3 regions of the Cytobacillus spongiae genome follow, and region 1 is predicted to be linked to each of the others. Evidence: riboswitches for the same ligand, from Rfam matches in the RefSeq annotation. Region 1 holds a riboswitch; each other region holds the start of a gene.
What was found. Region 1 has a riboswitch for cobalamin ahead of LS684_RS11795 (acyl-CoA thioesterase). Riboswitches for the same ligand answer to the same signal wherever they lie in the genome.

Region 2: it holds a riboswitch for cobalamin, as region 1 does, so the genes downstream of both, LS684_RS09125 (hypothetical protein) here and LS684_RS11795 (acyl-CoA thioesterase) in region 1, are expected to answer to the same signal.
Region 3: it holds a riboswitch for cobalamin, as region 1 does, so the genes downstream of both, LS684_RS04765 (GNAT family N-acetyltransferase) here and LS684_RS11795 (acyl-CoA thioesterase) in region 1, are expected to answer to the same signal.

Annotation. Positions count from the first base shown of each region.
Region 1 is NZ_CP089997.1:2,335,660-2,341,602, forward strand. Features, by position in the region: gene LS684_RS11790 (ribonucleoside-diphosphate reductase subunit alpha) at 1-1,863, opposite strand, end outside; gene LS684_RS11795 (acyl-CoA thioesterase) at 1,878-2,330, opposite strand; cobalamin riboswitch at 2,517-2,690, opposite strand; gene LS684_RS11800 (hypothetical protein) at 2,933-3,703, shown strand; gene LS684_RS11805 (glycine zipper family protein) at 3,744-4,208, shown strand; gene LS684_RS11810 (hypothetical protein) at 4,229-5,014, shown strand; gene LS684_RS11815 (hypothetical protein) at 5,303-5,506, opposite strand; gene LS684_RS11820 (hypothetical protein) at 5,668-5,943, shown strand, end outside.
Region 2 is NZ_CP089997.1:1,801,091-1,807,033, forward strand. Features, by position in the region: gene LS684_RS09110 (DUF1287 domain-containing protein) at 1-439, opposite strand, end outside; gene LS684_RS09120 (GNAT family N-acetyltransferase) at 1,167-1,637, shown strand; cobalamin riboswitch at 1,696-1,882, shown strand; gene LS684_RS09125 (hypothetical protein) at 2,048-2,575, shown strand; gene LS684_RS09130 (ABC transporter substrate-binding protein) at 2,589-3,533, shown strand; gene LS684_RS09135 (FAS1-like dehydratase domain-containing protein) at 3,651-4,025, shown strand; gene LS684_RS09140 (molybdopterin-containing oxidoreductase family protein) at 4,153-5,943, opposite strand, start outside.
Region 3 is NZ_CP089997.1:902,893-908,835, forward strand. Features, by position in the region: gene yidC (membrane protein insertase YidC) at 1-331, shown strand, start outside; gene LS684_RS04745 (VOC family protein) at 445-828, shown strand; gene LS684_RS04750 (nitrilase-related carbon-nitrogen hydrolase) at 1,084-2,496, shown strand; gene LS684_RS04755 (LytTR family DNA-binding domain-containing protein) at 2,506-3,045, shown strand; gene LS684_RS04760 (hypothetical protein) at 3,052-3,471, shown strand; cobalamin riboswitch at 3,535-3,711, shown strand; gene LS684_RS04765 (GNAT family N-acetyltransferase) at 3,854-4,423, shown strand; gene LS684_RS04770 (hypothetical protein) at 4,998-5,498, opposite strand; gene LS684_RS04775 (hypothetical protein) at 5,495-5,943, opposite strand, start outside.

The DNA.
Region 1 (5,943 bases):
ATCTTCTTTTAGATTTTCCCATCTAGCTGATGTATAGCCCTTCCGGTTAAAATATGTCCCTGTTTCCCATTCAGAGCCTTCGAATCTTGCATATGCTCCTTTTTCTTTTGCCATTTCCATGGAAGATTGAATGGCATGATAGGCAATGTCTTCATACAGCTTATCCGCATATGCGACCGCTTCTTCGGACTCCCAATGGATTCCATTTACTGCGAGTAAATGATGCCAGCCAAACGTCCCTAGCCCAATTGCTCGATACGTTTCATTTGTTTTTCTAGCTTGGCCTACACTTAGATGGTTTATATCAATTACATTATCTAGCATTCGAACTTGAATCCGTATCAATCGATCCAACACCTCTGCCTTCACTGCATTTGGAAGATGAATGGACGAGAGATTGCATACGACAAAGTCCCCTGGTTTTCTTACGATTACGATATTTCCTTCTTCATCTTCGTATTCATTCTGGATCGTTGTAGGAGACATATTTTGTGTAATTTCCGTGCATAAATTACTACAGTAGATAGATGTTTTCCCTATTCCCATTAGATGCTTATTCGGATTTTGTCGATTAACTTCATCACGATAAAACATATAAGGTGTACCTGATTCAAGTTGTGCGACCATTATTCTTGCCATTATATCCATTGCACGGTACGTTTTGCGAGGCAGAAGTGGGTGATTCATCGCTTCTATATATTTGTCAGTAAACCACTTACGGTCTGTTTCATCGTAGAAATCTTCAAGTCCTAAAGCCTGTCCATTTTCATCCTTCCATCCCATTATTTGCTTTACCTGATGCGGACAAAATGTATGCCATTCCCCAATGCTTCTTCCATTTTCATCAAGCTCTTGCAGCTTTTTCATAAATAAATCCGGAATTGTAACACCTGTAAAAATGTCATGTGCCTTCCGGCGTTCGTCCCCATTATTTGTCTTCAAATCGAGGAATCCATTCATAATATCCTTATGAAACACATCTAAATAGACGGCAATTGCCCCTTGCCTCTGACCAAGCTGATCCACACTCACAGCTGTGTCATTCACTAACCGAATCCAAGGAACTACGCCAGATGAATTCCCTTTAAACTTCTTAATATCTGAACCTAGCGCTCGTACCTTTCCATAGTAAAGGCCAATTCCTCCACCATCTTTACTTAAACGAGCAATATCCCAATTGTTTAAATATATTCCATCTAGCGAATCATCCACTGTGTCAATAAAACAAGAAGACAGCTGTCCATATGACTTACCTGCATTTGAAAGGGTTGGAGTTGCGACGGTCATATATAAATTACTTAATGCCCAGTATGCTTCTTTTACAAGCTCTAATCGTTGATCTTTTGATTCATTTCTCATTAAATCCATTGCAATTAACATAAATCGCTCTTGTGGAAGCTCATAGATGTTCTTTTCATAATCTTTTGCTAAATAGCGATCGGCTAACAAGAAGATCCCAATATAATTAAATAAGGAATCTTTCTCCGGATTGATCGTCTTTCCTAGCTCTTCAATCTCAGGCTTGCTATATGTTTCTACTATCACGCGTGAATAAACACCAATCTCTGTTAAATGTTGAATTAATCGATAAAAATCCCCGTATTTTGTTTCAGCAGAATACCCCCTCACTGCTGCCACCTTTTCATACAAGCTTTGTATGTATACTCTAGCAGCTAGGTACGTCCAATTGGGCTTATCCATTGATATTTCATTCAATGCATAGTATAAAGCTGCTTCTTGGATTGAAGATGAATTTTTTCCAATTAACTCCTCCTCGAGGTCTGATGTATTGACACCGTATTCAATTGAAAAACGCTTTACTGTTTCTAAGACTTGATTTAAGTCTGATTTCAACTGTTGCATGATTGGTCCCCCTATTATCTTTTTATCCTTCTCGCTTTTGCTTGATCATATAGCTCTTTTTCTTTAACCGTTTGCGGAACGATTTGAGGCACTTGGCTTGGTTTTCCTTTTTCATCAATCGCAACCATGGTTAACATGCTTTCAGTTGTTAGCCTACGTTCCCTTGTATCTAAATGTTCACACTCGACTTTTACGTAGACCTCCATAGACGTTTTTCCGGTGTAAACTACAACACCCTCTAGCGTTAAAATATCCCCAACTCTAGCAGATGAAAGGAAATTGACTCGATCAATCGAGGCTGTTACAACGACTTTTTGACTATGCTTCATAGCGGCAACAGCAGCAATTTCGTCAATGTACGACAAAACCGTTCCTCCAAAGATTGTTCCCATATGATTTGTATCAGGGGGTAAAACTAACTTCGTCTGAATTGTTCTAGATACGTCGGTAGATAGTTGTTCGATCATACTTCTCCTCTTTTCTAACAATAGTTTTCGATTATTGCGGCAGGAGAATTGGGTTTTGCACAATAAAAAGCCCATCACTCAAATTGAGGATGGGCTATAAAAGGCGCAGAATATATATCATAGATAACGAATCGACCTATCTAATCATCATACCCTCGTCTTTACCTTCCCAATTCCCGAAGAAGATAACACGCTTTAAAGAAGGCAGGTCTCCTGACTCGCGATCATCCTACTAAAAGCCCTTCCCATCAAACGACAGTGGATACTTTATTCGTCACGCTTACAGTTGCGGGGACAGTTCTGGATTTCCACCAGATTCCCTATTAAGTCTATTCAGACACCTTCATTAACGGTTATTAACCATATATAGTATTACAAACAGTACTTTGTACTAAATATTGTGTTGTTTTGAGTATAATATAATCTACAACATTTGACAATCATTTTTTAGTAGTTCTACAGGCACATACTGGAGCAGTTACGATATACGTTCAATTACTCCTTAAAAATCTCTTCACTTTCTCTATTTATGGATTTTTTTTCATTCTTGGGGAAATCTATACATGACAATTAATCTATCATACATGGCATAAGGAAGGGTTATGAATACACATCATTCACAAACACATCCCCGGTTTCAAAAAGCTCTTTTAACCAAATATGGAACGAATATTATTCATCAACGTAACCCATATATAATTGCTTGGTGGTCTGCTGCATTACCTGGTTTTGGACATATTTTGCTCGGAAAGCATCTCCGAGGAATTATTCTCTTTATGTGGGAAATACTTGTAAATACACAATCCAATATTAATATTGCTATTGTGCACTCGTTTACTGGCGATTGGTCTAAAGCAGGACAAATCCTCGATAAGCAATGGATGTTGCTTTATATCCCTGTCTATCTTTTTTCCATATGGGATAGCTACCGCTCAGCAATTAGTCTTAACAAGATCGCCGTGTTAAGTAATTTAAGTTCTAGTGGATTCACCATTTCTGGTATGGCCATCAATTACTACAATAAAAACATTCCTCTAAACGCAGTACTTTGGTCCATGCTCTTACCTGGGCTCGGGCAACTGTATAATTTTCAAATTATTAATAGTTTTTTTCTATTGCTATGGACCTTAATCATATTCTATTTTTCAAACTTCTTGGAATCCATTTATTACCTCTTCATAGGAAACCCTCTCCAAATGATTCAGGTGATAAACAAAGAATGGTTTATGTTTATTCCATCTGTCTATGGGTTCGCTATTTATGATGCATACATAAATACCGTAGAGCAAAATAAATTATACATCCTTGATCAAAAACAATGGCTTCGCAAAACCTATCAAAAGCATTTGATTGGCATCACACAGCAAAAATAAGGATAGAACATGGCAGTAAGATCATAGAAAGGAAGGTGAGATGATGCTTGTATTCTCTACTTTTGAGAGTTCCCCTTATGTAGAACTTGCATTATCTGCACTTGAAGAATATGGAATCGACAATGAGCAAATTCTTGCTGTCCCATTAGATAATCGCAAACAAGAACGCAGGCTATTTGACACCCTTCATAAGTCAGATGGAGTTAGTTTATTTGATAAAGGAGCTGCACTTGGAACGGCTCTTTCTGTTATCGGAGCAAGCATTGGCTTCAATTTAAAATGGGGACCTATTTATTGGGGGCTGATTGGTGCAGCAGTTGGATTTTTAATTGGTTTTTTAATTGACGTTTATATCCATAAGGTTGTTCATAAGCAAAAGCGACTATTAAAAGGAAAAACTTCAGAAATCGTGCTTGTTATTGAATGCGAGCAGAAACAGCTAGACTTTGTCGAAAGGACACTTTGGGAACATTTTGCTATTGGAGTGTCTTCCATTCAAAAGTAAGGATCAAAAGGAGTCGCCAAATGTCATACACTACTCATCAATCTAGAAGACAAATCGCATATGTTAGCATCACAGGAACAACAATTATCCATCAAAAGGATCCGTATATCGTCGCCTTTTGGTCGGCCTTATTCCCTGGCTTCGGTCATTTTTATCTCTGCAAATATATCCGAGCTACCCTCTTAACCTTATGGGTCATCCTAATCAATACAAATGCGAATATCAATGTAGCCATCATTTTTTCTCTTACAGGAGAATGGGAGCAAGCGAAAGAAATCATTAATATTAAATGGTTTCTATTATATATCCCTGTATGGCTGTTTGCCATATGGGATAGTTACCGAACATGCGTTAGCCTAAATACCATTCACACATTAGCATCCAGGGAAAACGCAAATTTTGTTAATTTCAAGATCAGTGCACTTGAAATTAATTATTTGGAGAAAAGAACGCCCATTATGAGTGTCATTTGGTCAATCTTTATGCCGGGAATGGGCTATCTCTATATACATCGAGTATTTTTAAGCTTTTATACTCTTATCTTGTGGATTACGTTTATATATTTATCCCATTTTTTAGAAGCGGTTCATTTCCTTGTAGATGGGAAAATTGAACAAGCAACCTCAGTCCTGAACCCCGAATGGTTTTTATTTTTACCGATCATTTATGGCTCTACCATCTACGATTCCTATGTATACGCTGTAGAGAATAACAAGTTATTTGAGAAAGATCAATTTAATTACTTAAAGGAGAATTATCAACTAGCAACACGAAAAATCCCATTTCCTAGGAATATGTCAAAATAACAACATGGAACCCTATTTTTGAAGAAGCTGTTTCGTATCATTTGTTGCTTGAATCATGCGCAGTTTTCCCCACTAGGATACTCTCGAGAGACTTGCGGTGAACCTCCTCTGCTTCGCCTGTGAGATCTTACCTGTCCCACTGTTCCCTCTGGCACCTCGCATCCTTCCGCTCCAAAACTGCTTGTCTTCGTATGAAGAAAGGATTCTTACCTGGTATAAAACAACTACTTTCTGAAAATAACCTTGAAAAAACGCAAACAGGAAAGTGTAACTTTCCTGTTCATATGCTTAGAAATTCAACCATGGATTTGACCAACGACGGTGATCGCGATGGTCATCATGAGAATGACGGTCATCTAAACCTGCTACATCAAAACGATCGCGATGGTGTCTACGTTTCCGATCTCGTTCATCAATTACGATTACTTCATTTGCCCGAATGATGACTTTATCCGCATTTATGACTCTTGGTCTTCTTCGTTCTTCTGACATTCTTTCTCTCCTCCTTTCCCCTTTACATTAAAATATGAGAGCTTAGGCAAATTGGTATGGACTTACACACATACGTATGTTCCCAATTTACTAAAGAATGGTATATTTCTAGTTCCATATGTAAATAAAGAAAATAGATATTAGGAAAGGACTGGTAACGTATGGAAGGCGTTTGCCTAATAAATGAGAGGTTTCCCGTTAATGGATTGTCAAACGAAGAAAGTACACAACTTCAGCTGAATCATTGCTTGCAATTTATGAGAGATAAGAGCATCGAAGTTGTACCGTTGAATAAACAGCAAATTTACCCCCATTATTCTATCCCACATGCATTGCTTTATGATTTATCTAAGAGCAATCGTGAACTTGATTATTTAGTCATCTATTCAGATAGGATGCTACAAGAATTCATCCATGTGTATCCAGCAAAATGGGTT
Region 2 (5,943 bases), 530 kb from region 1:
AGAAAACATCTTGATTCGGGACTCTTCGAAAATCAATATTTGGATCTGGCTGCTTCGCCACTCGTGGGTAGAGGTCTACATTCGCTGATATGTCCTGATCCATTAAATCCTTTAAGGTAATGTTCGCCCCGTGAAACCCTCTCCAAATCACATCTGTGCAAACGCCTTCATCTTCTGGTGGGTATCCACCAGCATAATATTCGCTCTTATATAGTGTTTTTTGGTCAACCTCTTTTCGTGCGCTTTGAACGATATCAATGGGGTCTGCAATTCCATTGGCATTTATGTCAACTTGCGCGTACAAGTCTGGGACTTCTATGGCTTTTTTGAACGGGTTTTCAAAAGAGATGCCAATTGAATTGATGATGATGCCATTTTGATAAAAGAGGACGAATAACAAGAGACCAACGGCAAACAAGCTAACTAGCAATCTCTTCATTTTTTCTCTCCTAACTTGGTAGATAATATGTAGACGTGTAGCAGTTAGAAAAAGTTTCCTTTATGTTTGTAATTGAGTGAATTTCATCATTTTAATTCCTTATGTCTATTGGATTTCAAGGCATGAAAAAAGGAGTACCTCCCTTACAATCGAATTAGTTAAGTACGACCAAAGAACAACTGTTGAACGAGAGAATGTCTATTTAAAAGAATTCTTCCAGTTAAACAATCTGAGACAGTGAAAGGGAAGAAAGACCAAACCTCATTTTGATTTGGTTACTGTTATTTACCATGAATCAAAATGAGCGGCAGATCGAATCAATCAACATTTGAACAGTTCACAACCAGTGGCAGCTTCATTTTTTTGACCCTGGTCAGGAAAACCCTGACGAAAACCCGTTGATTGGAGCGGAAGAAGCGAAGACTCCTGCGGGATCAAACGGACAAGTGAGATCTCCGAAGGAGCGAAGCGACGAGGAGGCTCAGCGCCGGCCCCGCGGAAAGCGTAGCGCCTGGAACGCAAATCAACAGCCTTGTTTTAAGATGAACTTATTTTAATAGAGCAGTTTCAAATCAGGGCTACCCTTCCTTCCTTTTAAAATAGTAATCATGAAATGATTCAGAATTATCCATTTTTCATTAAGTAATAAAAATAGTAAGTAAATCGATGACGAATGTATGTTCTTATGTTAAAATGTGGTTATTGAATGTTGAAGGGGATATGGAAGATGGGAAAAGTTTCGTTCGTGCATTTTTCGGATGTGTATTTGCCAAAATTACTTACGTTTGAACTTCCGGATGAGCAGGCGCAGTTTACGGCATTGCCTAAGGATAAAATCGAATCATTCGAAGATCAACACCGGATGGTTATTTTATATGATAATGAGCCTGTTGGATACTTTCTTTTACATGCTACAGAGCGTGTAAAGGATTATTCTGATCAGCCTAATGCCATGCTGCTTACGGCGTTGTCGATTAACTATGCGGAGCAAAGGAAGAGCTATGCGAAAAAAAGCATGATGCTGCTAAAGAAGTTTGTGCAAACAGAGTTTCCCGAATGTACGGAAATCGTCTTAGCTGTGAACCATAAGAATGTTCCTGCAAAGCAGCTTTATTTAGCAGTTGGCTTTGAAGATACGGGCATTAGAAAAGTGGGCTCAATTGGCGAGCAATGGGTGATGAGACTCAGAGTAAAGTAATTGTAAAATATTTCTTTGTTATAGAAAGCTAATTATAGTAAAATAAGTATTAATTGAATATGTATTGCAGAGATTGGGTGCTATGTTGATAGCATAATAGGGAATTCGGTAAGAAGCCGAAGCTGTTTCCGCAACTGTAAGTGCTGATGAAATAAGAAATGCCACTGTTTGAGCAACCAAATGGGAAGGCTCTTAAAGTAAAGTGAAGCACAAGCCAGGAGACCTGCCTTTTCTTGAGCGTATTTTGCTCTTCGGAATAAAGAGGATTGTACGGCAGCTTTTCTATGAAACAACTTAATCTGTTTACATAGCATTTTTCGCCGGCCAATGAACTTTGGGCGGTTTTTTTTCGTTGGATTAAAAGACGCTTCTTGCAGACTATTCAAATCGAACAATAGGGGGGCGAACATTTGGAAAAAGACATGCGGTTTCTTTGTTATCCATTTATGCGTGAATCGGTATCAACTGTAGATTTTGAAATTCGAACGGATTCCTTGACGACTCGTATTGGACAAGCCGCAGCCTTAACGAAAGATGTAGAGGTAGTCCATAATGATCTCATGTATTTATTGCCAAATGCTTATCATTTAAACGGGTCTGTTCGTGGAAAGGTAGCGATAACTGAAGAGAAGCTGAATCGATTAAGTGAGATGTACGACTATTATGTAAATGAGGTGGAAGATCAGATTGCTCATTTTCTACTTCCACAAGGAACGGAGGCAGCGTGTGTTCTTCATGTTTGCCGGAGTGAAGCGAAAAAGTCGGTACGTGCATTGCACAAAGTAAGCTTAGAGAGAGAAGTACCAGATATTTTGTTCGATTATGCTCATTTGCTTGCCAATGTACTTTTTGTCATGGCTGTATACGTAAACAAGCAAAATGGGGTCGAAGAAATTCCGTTTATTAGTGAATCATACCCTACGAAAAAGAAGAAATAGATAGGAGAACATGATGAAAACAAAACAACTATTCAAGTTTGTATCCATTATTATGCTTGTATTTTTTTTACAGGCATGCCAAGCAGCAGATGAGAAAACCACAGAAAAGTCAGAACCAAAAGTGGAAGAACCACAATCATATACTGTGACAGATGACTTAGGAAATGAAGTAACATTTGATGAAGTTCCAGAAACAGTGATTTCTTTACAGCCCAGCAATACGGAAATCCTATTTGAGCTTGGTGTGGGGGAGAAAATTATTGGTGTAACGGATTATGATCATTATCCGGAAGAAGCAAGTAAGATTGAACGAGTTTCTGATTCAGTGAATATCAATGCGGAGAAAATACTTTCTTTAAAGCCAGATGTGGTGATTGCTTACACGGTAGGAGAACAAGAGGCATTAAAGCCGATAACGGATGCTGGCATTCCTGTATTTGTTATTCAATCGGCAAGTTCCTTTGAAGATGTATACGGAGATATCGAGCAGTTGGCTGACGTAATGGGTGTAGCGGAAGTTGGGGAAGAAGTAGTCGAAGAAATTCAAGCCAATATGAAGGAAGTAGAAGAGAAGCTATCAGGAGTAACGACGAAGATGCCATTATATCTGGAAATCAGTCCATCACCAGATATTTACACAACCGGGATGAAGACGTTCCAGCAGGAGATTGTGGACCGTGCGGGGGTTGAAAACGTATTTGGTGATCAAGAAGGCTGGATTAAGGTAGCTGAAGAGGAAGTCATTTCTCGAAATCCAGAGTTAATTGTAACTACAGTAAATTATGTTGAAAATGCAGTTGCGGAAATCAAAGGGCGTTCGGGTTGGGACCAAATCAAAGCCATCCAGAATGATCAAGTCTTCTTACTAGATGCTGACGTTTTGTCTAGACCAGGGCCTCGAATTGATGATGCGGTAGAATTATTAGCGAAGACAGCCTATCCAGAGCTTTTTCAATAAGTAGAATAGGAGAGAGAAAGATCTAGATTTCTTTCTCTCTTTTTTATAGGGAAAAATAGGAAGATGCCTTTTATTGTGATATAATTATCTGAAAATTCATTTTAATAGGAGGTTAGTATGAAAGAAGGAGCCATCTATACATGGGAGAGGTCATTTACGAATGAAGAGGTGTTAGAATTTGGGAGAGTGTCTGGGGACCAGGGGAGACATCATGTGGAGCCAGATGAGAAAGGGCGTTTGATGGTTCAAGGCTTGCTAACAGCAACGATTGGCACGAAAATTGGTGGGGACTTAAATTATATTGCGAGAGAAATGATTAGTGAATTTATCCGGCCTGTATTTACTGGTGATATCATTACGTGTGAAGTGGTAATTAATAAGGTCATTCAGATGGAAGGATTCAAGAAGATTAAAATGGAAACGATTTATCGAAATCAGCATGGGAAGGAAGTTCTTACAGGCTCCAGTCATGGGATTGTTCGAGATGAATAGGAGGATATGATGGTGGTTTGACGCACGGCTTAGGAATGTCCAATACAATTTGAAAAAATTGACAAATGGGAAAGAGAATTTGCAATCATTCCCATTTGTCGTAATACGAACGAAAACCCTTTTATAATTAGTGAGATGCCACTTTTTCCACATGGATCCGTCCTGAGAAGAAGGTCGCACCTCCGCCCATATCTGCTAGGCGATCAGGGGTAAGAGCGTTGACGAGCTGTTTTTTACCAGGAGCATCCGCCCATAGACCTTGTGAGACAACGACCCCAGGAAGAACCTGACTCCCAACGTTTGCACGCATAATACATTCGCCACGTTCATTCCAAATGCGCGCGAGATCTCCATTTTCGATGCCCAGCCTCTTCCCATCCTGTTCATTTAGGAAGATTTTCGCTTCTTTTTCTAGTTTCATATGCTTGTCATTGTTAGAGAAGGTCGAATTTAAGTAATTATGATTCGGCCCTGGAATAAACTGAAAGGGATATTCACTCTCTTCTTCAACTGGAAGGTAGGTTGGAAGAGGAGGATACCCATCTTGAAGCATGGCTTCGGAATAAAGCTCAATTTTCCCGCTCGGTGTGTGAAGGCTTCCAGGGAACAATGGTTTTACGTTCGCCTTTGCAAAGCCCTTTTCTTGAAGGGTTTCGAGATTGATTGATGTTAAATACGGGTTCTCATGATGCGTAAGTGCCTGCTGAATCATGTATTCATCGGTATCTTGGAAGGCTGAGTCTGTATAGCCCATCGCAAATGCAAGGGAACGAAACACATCTGCATTCGATTTTCCTTCGCCATATGGTTCAATGACAGGTTGCTGTAATTGAGCGTAATGATGCCAATAAGAAGTATATAAATCGGTATTTTCATAGGAAGATGTTGACGGCAGGACTAGATCAGCATATTTGGCTGTGTCCGTTAAAAAGAGGTCGTGAACAACGGTAAACAGATCCTCTCTTTCTAAGCCCCTGCGAACTTTATTGGCTTCTGGTGCAACAACCGCAGGATTAGCGCCATAGACATACAGCGACTTAATCGGATTGGTTGGATCCTCGAGTGCTTGTCCAAGTAGATTCATATTAATGACCCGTGGGTTTTTCTTCGTTCGCAGCTCAGGCTTTTGCAACGCCTTCGTATTTAATCCTAAATAACCGCTATTTCCCTTAATCGCACCGCCACCTTTATGGAGCCATGCACCGGTTAAGGCAGGAAGACAAGCAATTGTCCGTATACACATTCCGCCATTGTCATGATGCTGGAGCCCATTTCCAATGCGGATAAAAGATGAAGGAACGCTTCCATATTGCCTTGCTAATGAGAAGAGGTCTTCGACTGAAACACCAGTGATGGAAGAAACCTGCTCAGGAGTATACGCTTTAACATGCTCTCTAAGCTGTTCGGCACCGACGGTAAACTCCTGTAAGAACGATTCATTCACAAGGTTTTCCTTGAACAGAATATGCATCATTCCTAAGGCTAGGGCAGCATCTGTTCCAGGTAAAATGGGGATAAACCAATCAGCTAGCCGGCCAGTTTGGTTTTTATGAACATCAATCACAATGATTTTCGCGCCATTTTTTCGCGCTTTTTGAGCAAGTGCGACTTGGTGCATATTGGTACTAGCGGCGTTAATCCCCCAGAAAATAATGAGCTTTGAGTGAATCGTATCTTCTGGATCGATACCAAAGCTCCCCCCCATCGTATAACGATAGCCGACCGTTCCTGCTATTTGACAAATCGTCTGATCAAGGAGTGAAGCTCCTAACCGATGGAAGAACCGCCTGTCCATTCCTTCTGCATGGACGCGCCCCATATTTCCGTAAAAGCTATAAGGGAGAATGCTTTCCGGCCCGTCAGTCTCAATGAGTTCCTTCCATTTAGACGAAATGGTTTCAATTGCTTCTGGCCAGCT
Region 3 (5,943 bases), 1.4 Mb from region 1:
AGGGTCACAAGAGATTTCCACCCATTCGTTTTTATGGTTTAGTTTAGGACAACCTGATATATGGGTTACTGCGATTGCAGGGCTTGTCTACTATCTCCAATTTAAGGTTTCACAAAAGAATATGACTGTAGATCAGCAGCAACAAATGAAGATAATGGGGTTACTATCCCCCATTATGATCGTGATATTTTCCTTTAGTGCACCAGCAGCTCTTCCGTTGTATTGGGTCGTAGGAGGTCTGATTCTCATCATTCAATCGATAATCGGTCAAAAGCTATATGCCCCTATACCAATTAAACCAACTGACGTGACTAATGGAAGTGAGGGGTAATGAACAACACCAAAATTTGGTACACATGAGGAATTTTGATTGATTTAGAGAGGATTTTACCCAGCAACCGACGAATACTATACATCATTCCCTATAGAGGAGAGATGTGTTCAATGATTAATCAAGTAGGACAAATTATGTTATATGTTCATGATCAAGATGAGGCTGTTAGGTTTTGGACGGAAAAGGTTGGATTTGAGGTCATTTCTGAGGAAAACAATGGCCAAGGGATGAGATGGATAGAGATCACCCCTAGCGGTATTGCACAAACAAGTATGATTCTTCATAACAAAGATTTCGTTGCGAAAATGTCACCTGGCTTGAACCTAGGTACTCCATCTCTTATGTTTTTTACTGACAACCTTGAGAAGTTTCATAAAGAGCTATCAAGTAAGAATGTTAAGGTAGGGGATATTGTTACAATGCCATCTGGAAGAGTCTTTAACTTTGCGGATGCGGAAGAAAATTATTTTGCTGTAATGGAAAAGAGTAACTAATTGTCTATTGATAGAGTGATTGTCCAGTTAATTTCAGGATGATCACTTTTTTCTTTGTGCTTACCCTTTTCCGATTATTGGATAAAATTCCATCCTTGCTAATTCTGTACTACTCACCTTCAAATCTGTCCTTTCTACGCAAATCTTCAGGTAGATTTCATTAATACCTCCTATACTTATGGTAACAAAGCGAGAGGAGAGATGATGTTGAAAAAGTTGAATCCAATCTATTTACTTTTGTTAGGTGGGGTCTTTATGGTGCTCAGTAATGGAAAGTTTCTGATCGCACCAGCTGCGTGGATTTTCCCAGTGTTATTCTTATTTGCTATAAAAGACATGAGTTGGAAGTTGGCTTGGATCTCGTTAAGTTTGGTCACAGCATTGAGTAATCAATTGAGCTTTCATAAGATGCTTCCAGAACTCCCGATTCCAATGTTTGAATTCATTCCAGCGGCAGCAGGGTTTCTTTATGCCATTCCGTTCGTGTGGCAAAAAATTTACTTTTCAAAAGCCCGTTCTTTTCTAGCAACCTTCATTTTACCCTGTACTTACTCCCTATTAGACTTTACAAATGTATATTTTAATCCGTATGGCACCTTTGGGGTGTTAGGCTATTCGCAGCATGATATGTTGCCAATTGCTCAGTTTGCGTCCTTTATAGGGGTTACAGGAATTACCTTTCTCATTACATGGGTAGCATCCATTATTTATTGGGTAAGTTTGGATTTTACCAAACGAAGAAGAGTGGCCATCATTAGTGTGACAGCACTTGCCCTCATTGTTACCTTAGGCGGTTTGCGAATGTATATCCATCAGCATGAAGAAACGGTTGCTGTATCAGGAATTCATACGGTGGATCGAACGGACTCTGATGTATTAGAAATCTTTACTTTACACAAAAAGGACATGAGTGATTTTGTTGAAAAAGCGGAAGAGCGAATGGATGGGCTGCTAGAATTGACGGTTGCTGAGGCAAAATCAGGTGCCAAAATTATTCATCATTCAGAGGGTGTCATCGTTATAGATGAATCACAGACATCCATGTATTTAGATAAGCTAAAAAAGGTTGCAAGGAAGTATCAGGTCTACATTTTAACCGTTCCCTATATATTCACAGCGGAGGAAGAACCGAATGAAAATGTCTTATATATCATTAACCCTGAAGGAGATGTAGCATTAGAGCATTATAAATATGGGGGCAATGCGGTAGAAAATACGGTCATGGGGAATAAGGAATTGACCACCGTTGATACGGAATATGGCCGGCTTTCGGGGATTATATGCTGGGATAAGGATTTTCCTGCAGTGGTTGATCAAATTGGAGAGCTTAAGGTAGATATCTTGTTTATTCCATCTGCTGATTGGAGAGAACTTTCTCCCTACCATACGATCGTTGGAAACTTCAGAGGGATTGAGAACGGGGCGAATGTTGTTACGCAAACCGTTAATGGTATGTCGATGATTACCGATTACAAAGGTCAGGTTTTAACGAAAATGGACCATTTCTCAACAGACCACTGGGTCATGAGGGGGCACGTTCCGACAGAAGGTGTGACGACCTTTTACTCATTGTTCGGGAAATATTTGGTTGGCTGTATTATACTGATATTAGCTCTAACCATCGTATATATACATCGCTTGGAGCGAAGAAAAAAGCTGAATCATTAAGGAGTTATAATGCGAGTAGGTCTTGTTTGCAGAAATGAAATTCGTGAGGAATTAATCAATCGATTAAAACCATATGGAATAGAAATCTATCGAGAAGCGGATCTTTACATGGTGGAGGAGGGACTTCATAGCGGTTTTTTACCATGCATTGTGTTCGACCCGAACGATCTGAACAGGCTAGGTGAAATTCTAAAGCCATTCGCCCCTACCTCAGCTACATCAAAAATTATTGGAAGTCACAATGAGGAATTTTATGTGATTGACCATGAGCAAGTATTGTACTTTGAAGCAGTGGATTCTGCCGTATTATGTCATACAGCAAAAGAGGTATATCGTTTAAAAGAAAAACTCTATCAACTGGAGGAACGTTTGCCAAATGAACGGTTTATTAAAGTAAACCGTTCCTTTATCGTTAACATTGATTCCGTTGCGAAAATAATTCCTTGGTTCAATCGCAGACTGCTTCTCAAATTTGTTCATTCAAAAAAAGAAGTGGAAGTTTCCAAAAGCTTTGTTGGACCGTTTAAAGAGTTTTTAGGAATGAGGTAAGATGCGATGAAAAAATATTTTATAGAAGCAATTATCATATCAGCTGTTTTAGGTATGGTGATCCGAGCAATCGTTCTTTTTCTAATGGGAGAAAATTTATTTTCATCCGTAGAAAGCTATTTCTTTAGTATGGTGATTGCCATGGTTTCTTGTGTGATTTCTGTTTGGGTTCATGTAAAAGTACTTACAAGTAGCAAGATTCCATTTATTACAAAATACATGATTACGTCATTGTTAATTTTATTCATATATTTAATGGGGAATTTGTTCTTCGGTGGATGGGCCATCATCTTTGAAGCTGCATTTTATGGCTATGCGTTATTGATTCTTCTCTTATCATGGCCATTAATTTATCAGCTTAATAAAAGGATTAGAGCGTATCAGCATTTTTTATCGGTGAAAAAATTACAGAATGGCAAAGAATAGATAAAGTCCTATTCATAGGCAGGAAATTCAATATTTTTAAAGAATGTATCAACATGAAATAATGATATTACCGGTAGATAAGGTGTCCACTTGGACTTAAAAGGGAAGCTGGTGAAAATCCAGGACTGTTCCCGCAACTGTAAGTGTTGACGAAATAAGCATGCCACTGTCTTCTGATGGGAAGGGCTTAGAGTAGGAGGAAACACAAGTCAGGAGACCTGCCTTATTTATGTGTCGTATCTTCTTCGGGAGCTAGGAAGATGCAACGAGGTGTGTTGGCGGGACGACAGGTCTGTTTGCTAATGAATCTACGTTGTGTATCTTCCATCTCTCTTATTAGAGAGGTGGTTTTTTTCTGCCTCATGGAAATGGGGGATGAACTATGAAAGTAGAGTTGATTAAAGATCAAATGGAGATGAAAGGAAGGTTACAAACGATTCCGTTTCATGAACAATTAAACCGATTTCGTCCAGCAGAAAATCAGCAAATGGCTATGATTAAGGCGATCGAGAGGGGAAATGCAATGATGACCCTAGCTGTCTCCGGGCACTATATTGTAGGATACACCATTATTCTTCCACCAGAAGAGGATGAGCGCTGGCATAAACTCCCCTACCTTAAAATGGTAGGTGTGATGGAGGTAGCACCTTCCTTTCGAAATTTAGGACTAGGAAAAAGGCTTATACAAGGGTTATTTGAGGAAGATGAAATGGTACAATCTATCATTGTGTCATTGGAGTATTGTTGGCACTGGGATCTGGGAATGACAGATGGAGATCCGCTTCCTTATAGCAGAATTCTGAAAAATGTACTAAAGTCAGCAGAATTCATCGAATTTGAAACAACAGATCCTGATATTGCCCTCTATGAAACCAACTTTATGATGGCTAGAATTGGAAGTAGCATTACGGCTGAACAATATCAGGAGTTTAAGAAATTAGCCAAGCAATAAAGTAGAAGTCTGAAATATCTGTTGATTATAGGGTATAAATGGGAAAATGAGTTTGGGTGATGAAACATGAATCGAAGAAAAACCGTCTTGGTGTTATCTATCTGTCTTAACTTCATGCTATTTACTCATCCATCAGGTGCTGTTCGCTAAAGTAGGTCCAGTTGAAGTAGGCATCCAGTTTAAAGAAGCGGCTCGAACGAATAATATAAAGATTATTTCGCCTTACATTGCTGATGGAAGAGAGCACCAACTATCAGAACAAGTGCTAAACCAAGTATATCAACGAATGAGCAGTGCTACGAGTTTCCAGACCTACGAGTTACTGAAATTTAGTAATGGTGAAATGGTGCTACTCAACCTAACATCTGACCATAAAATCCAAGAAGTTGTGTTTGTTCCAGAAGAGTCACGAAAGCTGTTTAAGGATTGATGTTGGGCTTTAGGTAAACCTAGGGACATTAATCTCGTTTGTGGGTTTCAATTTGCTTTGACCCTGTTGCTAGAGAAAGCTCAGAACAGAATGTGGTGGAAAAGAGCTTCCGAAGAAGCTCTTTTCCATCTAAACAAATGTTAGCTAATTGCCTTCAGGAGATATTGAATTCCGCTTAACTAGCTCATAATACAGGGCCGTTGTGGTCTGTACAATTAAAAATACGACTACAGAGAATTGAATACTATATCCATCTTGGTAATGGATGACACCCATAATAGTTGACAATTTTTCCATCGTTAAACCGATAACTGTCCAGCCTAGGATATAGGGGATAAATGTAACTTTTTGTATAGCAAATTTCTCATAAAAATACACAAAGAAATAGCCGAAAAACGAAAAGGAAAAGTAAGTGATTAAATCAAAGAGCTCGTAATGATTGGAGTCGTTTACTTTATAGTAGTCATGAAATCCTCCGCCAATGGTGAAATCAAATAAGAGAGAGCTCGCAAAGCCCCACGTTAAAAATAATATTGTGATATACCTGGGAAGAATCTTTTTAAACAACAGAAAAGCTCCTAAGGCAACAGAGAATAAGAGTAGTATATAGATTTCATTTTGATCAAAGGATTCCCAAAGCATCATGAGAAGCTCACCTCATTCCTAGAGAGCCACTTGTAAAGCTTAGATGTAAGTATAGCCACTCCGTTCAAAAATAGATAATAAAGGGCACTATATCCATAATTCCATTCCATGTATTCTGTAATACCTAAAGAACGAGAGAGGACACTGACAAATAATAGTGATATAACAGCCGCCAATATAACTATGACCTTCTTTGAAGTATTTCCCGCATTATTGTAAAAATTCACATGCAATAGCAGAACAAAAGGGACGATGATAGTTCTAGTTAGTAGATATGCCGTATAGGGTAAAGCTTTCTCGGCTACTGTTACCCACTCAAATTCATCGACGATTATCCAGGTGAAATTTACACTAAAGATTAATACAACAAGAAAAACAAATGTATTCGCAGACAACGAAAGACTTTTCTTCGTAACGGCAAATAGCGCGATGACAAACCATGAGA